One region of the Streptomyces sp. NPDC006476 genome, then DNA from elsewhere that is predicted to be linked to it. Evidence: riboswitches for the same ligand, from Rfam matches in the RefSeq annotation. Region 1 holds a riboswitch; the other holds the start of a gene.
The links. A riboswitch is a leader RNA that binds a small molecule or an ion and turns the genes downstream of it on or off. The one in region 1 is predicted to bind S-adenosylmethionine.

Region 2: linked by a shared signal. The riboswitch ahead of ABZZ74_RS09490 (putative leader peptide) and the one ahead of thrC (threonine synthase) in region 1 are both predicted to bind S-adenosylmethionine.

The regions. Positions count from the first base shown of each region.
Region 1 is NZ_JBEXPK010000007.1:218,419-222,624, reverse strand. It holds gene ABZZ74_RS10650 (trehalose-6-phosphate synthase) at 1-418, opposite strand, end outside; gene ABZZ74_RS10645 (glucosyl-3-phosphoglycerate synthase) at 503-1,447, opposite strand; SAM riboswitch class I at 1,574-1,728, shown strand; gene thrC (threonine synthase) at 1,747-3,033, shown strand; gene ABZZ74_RS10635 (MoaD/ThiS family protein) at 3,146-3,421, shown strand; gene ABZZ74_RS10630 (cold-shock protein) at 3,864-4,070, shown strand.
Region 2 is NZ_JBEXPK010000006.1:230,664-234,869, reverse strand. It holds gene ABZZ74_RS09505 (NtaA/DmoA family FMN-dependent monooxygenase) at 1-442, shown strand, start outside; gene ABZZ74_RS09500 (LLM class F420-dependent oxidoreductase) at 535-1,458, shown strand; gene ABZZ74_RS09495 (DUF1684 domain-containing protein) at 1,503-2,327, shown strand; SAM riboswitch class IV at 2,379-2,491, shown strand; gene ABZZ74_RS09490 (putative leader peptide) at 2,526-2,642, shown strand; gene ABZZ74_RS09485 (ABC transporter substrate-binding protein) at 2,869-4,206, shown strand, end outside.

The sequences.
Region 1 (4,206 bases):
CCGCCTCCTCGGCCAGCGCCTCGGCGAACGCCCGGTTGTACGTCTCGTACGACGCCCACTGCCGTCGGAACTCCGCGTCGAAGACCGGCTCCAGCGGGGTCTGGTACAGCATGTGGTGGACGAACCAGAGCACCGAGTTGGCGATGCCGTTGTACGCGTCGGCGTGCACGTCGGCCGGGATGGCGAGCATGCGCACGCCCTCCTCGCCGACGCCCTGCCGTACCGCCTCCCGGTCGCCGTCGGACAGCGCGGAGCACACCCACAGGGCGCCCGCGTCGGGCCCGATCGCCGACAGACCGGAGACCAGCCCGCCGCCGCCCCGTTTGGCGGCCAGCGAGCCGTCCTCCTGTACCTCGTACGAGACCGGGCCGCGGTTGGACGCGACCAGCACCTGATGAGCGCCGTGCGTGGAAGCCATACGCCTCAACCTAGCCCGGCCCGGAAACACTCAAACGTATGGCCGGTTCACGGCCTCGCCCCGTATACGGCCCGCTCCGAGGGGTTACGCGACCTTGCGCTCCGCGTACTCCGCGATCTCCGCCATGGGCGGCCGCTCCTCGGTGTCCACCGAATAGGTGCGCGGCTCGAAGCCGTCCTCGCCCCGCTCGAACTGGGTGAGGGAGGGACGGATGAGGTGGCCTCGGGCGAGCCGGAGCTGGGCCGTGCGGTAGATGGCGGCGGCCATGCGGCCCAGGGCCTGTCCGTCCTGGTGCCGGTGCTTGCGGACGCCGACGTCGACCTGGGCGAGGGCGTCGAGGCCGACCAGGTGCAGGGCGTCGACCAGCATGCCGAGTTCCACGCCGTAGCCGACGGGGAAGGGCAGCTGTTCCAGCAGGCTGCGGCGGGCCGCGTACTCGCCGCCGAGCGGCTGGACGAAACCGGCCAGTTGTGGCCAGTGCATGTTGAGCAGCGGGCGGGCCATGAGTTCGGTGACCCGGCCGCCCTGGCCGCTCGCGCCGGCGAGCGGGCGGTCGTACATGCCCTTGACCAGGTCGATCCCCGGGTCGGTGAGCAGCGGGCCGACGATGCCGGAGACGAAGTCGGAGGAGAACTCCTTCAGGTCTGCGTCGATGAAGCAGACGATGTCCCCGGTGGTGGCCAGCAGCGAGCGCCACAGCACCTCGCCCTTGCCGGGTACGGCCGGGAGGCGGGGCAGGATGTCGTCGCGGTGGACGACCCGCGCGCCGGCCGACGCGGCGACCGCCGACGTGCGGTCGGTGGAGCCGGAGTCGACGACCACGATCTCGTCGACCAGCGGGACCTGCTGCATCAGGTCGTGACGGATGATCGCGACGATGTCGCCTACCGTCTCCTCCTCGTTCAGCGCGGGCAGCACGACGGACACCGTCCGGCCCGTTCGTTGCTTGGCGGCCAGGATCTGGTGGAGCGGTCGGTCGGTGACGGACCAGGAGCGGGTGCTCAGCCAGCGCTCGACTTCTTCCAGCACGTAGGCGGCTCCTCACTTGTCTCGCGGTTCGGACGACTCTCTCAACTGTCCTGGCCTTCGGTTACAGTCTTGAACAACGTCGATGACCATCGCATGTCCGAGGTCATTGAACGTACAACCGAATACCGCTCATCCAGAGGGGCAGAGGGACACGGCCCGATGAAGCCCCGGCAACCCTCCAGCCGGTCTCGTAGATCGACGTTGATCATTCCGCGAGGCTCCCGGCTAGGGAAGGTGCCAAATCCGTCTCACGGCGAGATGCGTCGTGAGGAAGATGAGGAGAAAGGGCCTCGCCTCACATGGCTGCGCAGACTGTTGCAAGCACCACCGACTCCCAGGCCGTCGACCTCGGTCCCGCCGCGGCGCTGAGCTGCCGCGAATGCGGCCACCGGGTACCGCTCGGCCCGGTCTTCGCCTGCGAGGAGTGTTTCGGCCCGCTCGAGATCGCGTACGACTTCTCGGTCTACGACACCGAGGAACTCCGCAAGCGGATCGAGGCGGGACCTTCGAACATCTGGCGTTACGCGCCGCTGCTGCCCGTTCCGGCGGACGTGGCGACCAAGCCGAACATCAACCCCGGCTGGACCAAGCTCGTCAAGGCCGACAACCTCGCGCGCGAGCTGGGCGTGACCGGTGGCCTGTACGTCAAGGACGACTCCGGCAACCCGACGCACTCCTTCAAGGACCGTGTCGTCGCCCAGGCCCTGGAGGCCGCGCGCGCCTTCGGCTTCACCACCCTCTCCTGCTCCTCCACCGGCAACCTCGCGGGCGCGGTCGGCGCCGCCGCCGCCCGGGCCGGCTTCCGTTCCTGCGTGTTCATCCCGCACGACCTGGAGCAGGGCAAGGTCGTCATGGCCGCGGTCTACGGCGGTGAACTCGTCGGCATCGAGGGCAACTACGACGACGTGAACCGCTTCTGCTCCGAGCTGATCGGCGACCCGGCCGGCGAGGGCTGGGGCTTCGTCAACGTCAACCTGCGGCCGTACTACGCGGAGGGCTCCAAGACCCTGGCGTACGAGATCTGCGAGCAGCTCGGCTGGAAGCTGCCCGACCAGCTGGTGGTGCCGATCGCCTCCGGCTCCCAGCTGACGAAGATCGACAAGGGGCTGCAGGAGCTGATCAAGCTCGGGCTCGTCGAGGACAAGCCGTACAAGATCTTCGGCGCGCAGGCCGAGGGGTGCAGCCCGGTCTCCGTCGCGTACAAGGCGGGGCACGACGTGGTCCGGCCGCAGAAGCCGAACACCATCGCCAAGTCGCTGGCCATCGGCAACCCGGCGGACGGCCCGTACGTCCTGGACATCGCACGGCGTACCGGCGGTGCGGTGGAGGACGTGAACGACGAGCAGATCGTCGATGCGATTCGGCTGCTCGCGCGGACCGAGGGCATCTTCGCGGAGACCGCCGGTGGGGTGACCGTCGGAGTGACGAAGAAGCTGATCGAGGCGGGTGTGCTGGATCCGGCGCTGACGACGGTCGTGCTGAACACGGGGGATGGGCTGAAGACGCTGGATGCGGTGGCCGGGACCGGGTTGACTGCGACCATTCGTCCCAGCCTGGAGTCGTTCCGCGAGGCTGGTCTCGTATAACCCGTCGTCGTCTGCGGGCCGGTCGGGGCTGGTCGCGCCCACGCGGCGGTAGCCGCACATTGGACACAGCCCCGCGGCCCTTGAAAGCCATCACCCGACCGGAGGTCTCATCGTGAGCGTCAACGTCCGCATCCCCACCATCCTGCGCACCTACACCGGCGGCCAGGCCGAAGTGAGCGCCGAAGGCGCGACCCTGGCCGAGGTCATCGCCGATCTGGAGAAGAACCACACCGGGATCGCCGCCCGGGTCCTCGACGACCAGGGCAAGCTGCGGCGGTTCGTCAACGTGTACGTCAACGACGACGACGTGCGGTTCGAGCAGGGGCTGGAGACGGCCACCCCGGACGGTGCGGGCGTCTCGATCATTCCCGCGGTCGCCGGCGGCTGACCGGATGACCGATCATTACCGTCGGTAACAGCGATTACCGAGTGTTCATCGAATTGCCTCCTCCGCGAGAGAAACGGAGGGGGCAATTCTGCATGGTTGAGCACGGTACAGTTGGGGAACCTGCTGCCTCCCGCATGCCGAACGCATATGAGTGCCGTCTCCGGATGCGATGAGAAGTAGCCAAAGTGTGCGCGTCTTTTGCGCCTTATGCGCCCTTTATGGGGCCCGACTTGCCCTGAATTCGGGTGAATTCTCACTACATTCCGGACCCCTGACGTCCAGAATTCTCGTCCGATTGACCTGTTGCAGACGGCAGTTGGACAGATACATTCAGCCGCGGTCGACGCGTTCCGGCGCACGCCCCCAAACCGTGGGGGGTGAGGTCTGACCCGGACCCGCGAAGTGCGGGTCTGTGCAAGGGCCAGTAATAGGGGAGTTAGGCATGGCTCAGGGCACCGTCAAGTGGTTCAACGCGGAGAAGGGGTACGGCTTCATCGCGGTCGACGGTGGTGCGGATGTTTTCGTCCACTACAGCGCCATCCAGATGGACGGGTACCGCACCCTGGAAGAGGGCCAGCGGGTCGATTTCGAGATCTCGCAGGGTCAGAAGGGGCCGCAGGCGGACATGGTCCGACTCGCGACCAGCTGAAGCACGCGCCGGGTAGATAGCAGCGTCGTTCTTCTGTTTTCTTCGAAGGGCTCGTACCCCATGGGGAGTCATGGGTACGGGCCCTTCGGCATGTCTGCGTCAAGCGGCCCCGGATCCCCTGCGAGACCTGCCCAGT
Region 2 (4,206 bases), on a different contig from region 1:
CGACCTCTCCGACCGTGACGCCGACGGGCCGCTGCCGAAGGAGGACCCGGTCGTCACCGAGAACGACGGCTCCTTCGGCGCCCGCCGGATCGCCGACCCGCGTGCGGTCGTCGCGGAGTGGCGGGCGAAGGCCGAGGCGCACGGCTGGTCGCTGCGTGAGACCGTCATCGCGCTGGGCCCACAGCGCGGGCACGTCGGTACGCCGTCCGGCCTCGCCGACAAGTTCGCCCACTTCGTACGGCACGGCGCGGTCGACGGCTTCAACGTCACGCCGTACCTGATTCCCGACGGCCTCGACGACATCGTCGACCTGCTCGTCCCGGAACTGCAGGAACGCGGGGTCTACCGCACCGAGTACAGCGGGACCACGCTGCGCGAGAACCTCGGCCTGCGTGAACCGCTCACCCACCGGTCCGCCCCGGACCGGCGGCAGGCGGGCTGAGCCCCCACGCCGGGTCTCGTACACATGACTGACAAGAAGCTGTCACACATGAACCGGAATGCGATTCCGGCCGACACCCGTTCTGAACCGACATGACGGTTGGAGTAGTACTCACCGCGTCCGACGCGCCGAACCAGGTCGACGCCGCCGTACGACTGGCCCATGAGGCAGCGGAGTCCGGTGTCACATCGGCCTGGTTCGGGCAGACCTTCGGCGCGGACTCGCCCCAACTTGCGGCGATCGTCGGGCGCGAGGTGCCCGCACTGCAGGTCGGCACCTCCGCGATCCCCGTCTTCGGCCGCCACCCGCTGCTCGTCTCCAGCCAGGCCCAGACCGCCCAGGTCGCGACCCACGGCCGCTACCACCTCGGTCTGGCCCTGGGCACGAAACTGCTGACGGAGACCGCCTTCGGCCTGCCCTTCGAGCGGCCCATCGCCCGGCTGCGCGAATTCCTCACCGCACTGCGGCAGTTGACCGAGACCGGCACGGCCGACTTCCACGGTGAACTGCTGACCGCCACCACCCCGCTCCCGGCGCGGGTACCGGGTGCCGAGAGAGGTGTCCCCCTGCTGGTCGCCGCGATGGGTCCGCAGGCGCTGCGGGTCAGCGGTGAACTGGCGGACGGGATCCTGCCGTACCTGGCGGGACCGCGCGCCCTGGCGGACCACATCGTGCCCGCCCTGACCACCGCCGCGGAGGCCGCCGGCCGCCCCGCGCCCAGGATCGTCGCCCTGGTGCCGGGCGTGGTCACCGACGACGTGGAGCCAGTACGGGCCAAGGCGACCGAGAACCTCGCCTTCTACGAAGACATCCCGTCCTACGCGCGGGTCATCGAACTCTCCGGCGCCCGACGAGCCGCCGACCTCGCCGTGATCGGCGACGAGCGTGCCGTCGAGGCCGAGGTGCGCCGTTACCGCGACGCGGGCGCCACCGAGGTCGTGTTCTCGGGCACCGAGATCGCCGGAGAGGCCGACCGCCGACGCACCTGGCGACTCCTCGGCGAACTCGCCCGCTGAACCAACCCGAAGACCCGACAGCCCCCTGCACGAAGGAGATTCCTTTGACCACCGAGGCCACCACGACCGACCTCCACACCTTCACCGAGACCTGGCTGGAGTGGTACCGGGCCCAGGAGGCCCGACTCTCCGCCCCGCACGGGTTTCTGGCGATCACCGGCCAACACTGGCTCGACGACCGCCCCCAGCGTTTCCCGGACGCCCCCGGCGCCTGGCACACCGGCCCCGACGGGGTCGTCGTCACCCTCGACGACGGCGAGGAACTGGTCGTCGACGGAACCACGGTGCGCGGTGAACACCGCTTCGGCGTGCTGCCCGAGCGCGGCGGCGTCAACGCGGTGTGGGGAGACGCCGTCATCGAGGTCGCCAAGCGCGGCGGCCACGACATCGTGCGCCCCCGACACCCGGACGCGCCCCGGCGTACGGCCTTCACCGGAACGCCGGCCTACGCACCCGACCCGCGTTGGGCCGTGACCGGCCGCTACGTCCCCTTCAACACACCCCGGCCGACCACCGTGGGAGCGGCCGTCGAGGGCCTGGAGCACGTCTACGACGCTCCGGGCAGGATCGACTTCGAGCTGGACGGACGCCAGCTGTCCCTCACCGCGTTCCCCGGCGCCGGCGAGGGCCGGCTGCTGGTGCTGTTCACCGACGCCACCTCCGGGGTCACCACGTACGCCGCCAACCGGGCCCTGTGGCTGGAGCCGCCCGCCGCCGACGGCCGGGTCGTCCTGGACTTCAACCGCGCCACGAACCTGCCGTGCGCCTACACGGACCTGGCCACGTGCCCGCTGCCCCCGGCCGAGAACCGGCTGCCGGTGGCGATCGAGGCCGGTCAGAAGATCCCCCGCGAGCGCGGCGGTTCGTGAGCCGGGCCCGGCCATTGACCAACGGCAAGATCTCTCCGTACGATCACGAGTGGCATTGAGTGTCAGCGTCAAGCCCTGGCTCGCTGACCGGCAACCCTCCCACGCGGTGGGGTGCTCCAGGTGAAAGCCCGGCGGGATCACCGATGATCCCGCAAGCGCGTGGCCCCGTGACCGGGGCCGGACAGGTGGAGGACCGACATGCGGCACGGTGGTGACCTCAGCGCCCGTTTCGCCGGCGCCACTGTGTTCTCCCGGCTCTCGCGTCGGCGCCACATCGATCTCAAGCGCTCGACCAGCTGTCTCTGTCAGGCCTGACGCGCCTTTTCCGCGCTGGTCGCCGTCCGGCACCAGTCGCCGCCGCATCCGTCTGCGCCTGATCCCCGTACTTCGTTTCCGCTGATCCCCGTTCTTCCTTTCCGCTGATCCCTGTCTGCCCAGCGCTCCCCGACATCGGCATCACGCCGATCGGGTCCGCACGCCCCCGCACGGCCGAGTCCCGTACCACCGCCGTGCCTGGTGACACGAGTAGGAGAAGCCCTCCGTGATCGCACTTCCCCATGTCAGAACCTCTCGGTGGGCGGCACTGACCGCCCTTGTGACCACCGGCGCCCTGCTGACCGCCTGCGGATCGGGCGGCGGCGACGGCGGCAGCGGCACCGGACAGCCCAGGTCCGGCGGCACCCTGACCTTCGCGGTGGGATCGGACTCCGGCTGCGTGGATCCGCAGCAGGTCGCCAGCAACGAGACCATCTACTCGGTACGCCAGATCGTGGACTCCCTGACGGACCAGGACCCGAAGACCGGCAAGATCGTGCCGTGGCTGGCGAAGAGCTGGGACGTCAGTCCCGACACCACGACCTTCACCTTCCATCTGCGTTCCGGAGTGACCTTCAGCGACGGCTCGAAGCTGACCGCGCAGGTGGTCAAGGACAACTTCGACGCGGTGCCGAAGCTCGGCGCCCTGGGCACGCTCGCCGAGGGCTACCTGAGCGGCGTCAAGAGCACCACCGTGGTCGACCCGCTCACCGTGAAGGTGACCTTCAGCCAGCCCAACGCCCAGTTCCTGCAGGCCACTTCAACGCACTCGCTCGGCATCGAGTCCTCGGCCAGCGTGAAGAAGACCCCGCAGCAGAAGTGCAGCGAGGGGGTGACCGGCTCCGGACCGTTCGTGCTGAAGCAGTACGTGCAGAACCAGTCCCTCACACTCGCCAGGCGCACCGGATACGCCTGGGGATCATCACTGTGGTCCAAGAAGGGCGAGGCATATCTCGACAAGCTGGTGTTCAAGGTCGTGCCGGAGGCGGGTGTGCGGGCCGGCAGCCTGCAGTCCGGTCAGGTGGACGCCGTCTCCAGCGTCGGCAAGGCCAACGAGGCGGCCCTCAAGGGCGGTCAGGTCACCCTCCAGCGACGGGCCAACCCCGGGGTGGTGTTCGGTCTCGGCCTGAACAACTCCCGGCCACTGCTCAAGGACGCCAAGGTACGCCAGGCGATCCTCCACGCCATCGACCGGCAGCAGATCGCCGACACCGTGTTCCCGACCGGCACCCGGCCGGCCACCAGCATCCTCGCGCACACCACACCCGACTACACCGACCTCGCCTCCGGCCTGACCTTCGACGTCACCAAGGCCAAGTCCCTGCTGGACGCGGCCGGCTGGAAGACCGGAAGCGACGGCATCCGCGCCAAGGGCGGCCAGAAGCTGAGTCTGACGATCAAGTGGTTCCCCAACGCGGCCACCAACCAGCCCGCGCTGGAACTCATTCAGCAGCAGCTCAAGACCGTCGGTGTCGATGTGGCCCTCAAGCAACTCCAGGTCACGCAGTTCGCGCCGACACTCCAGTCGGGCGACTACGACGCGGTGTGGGGGAACGTGACCCGC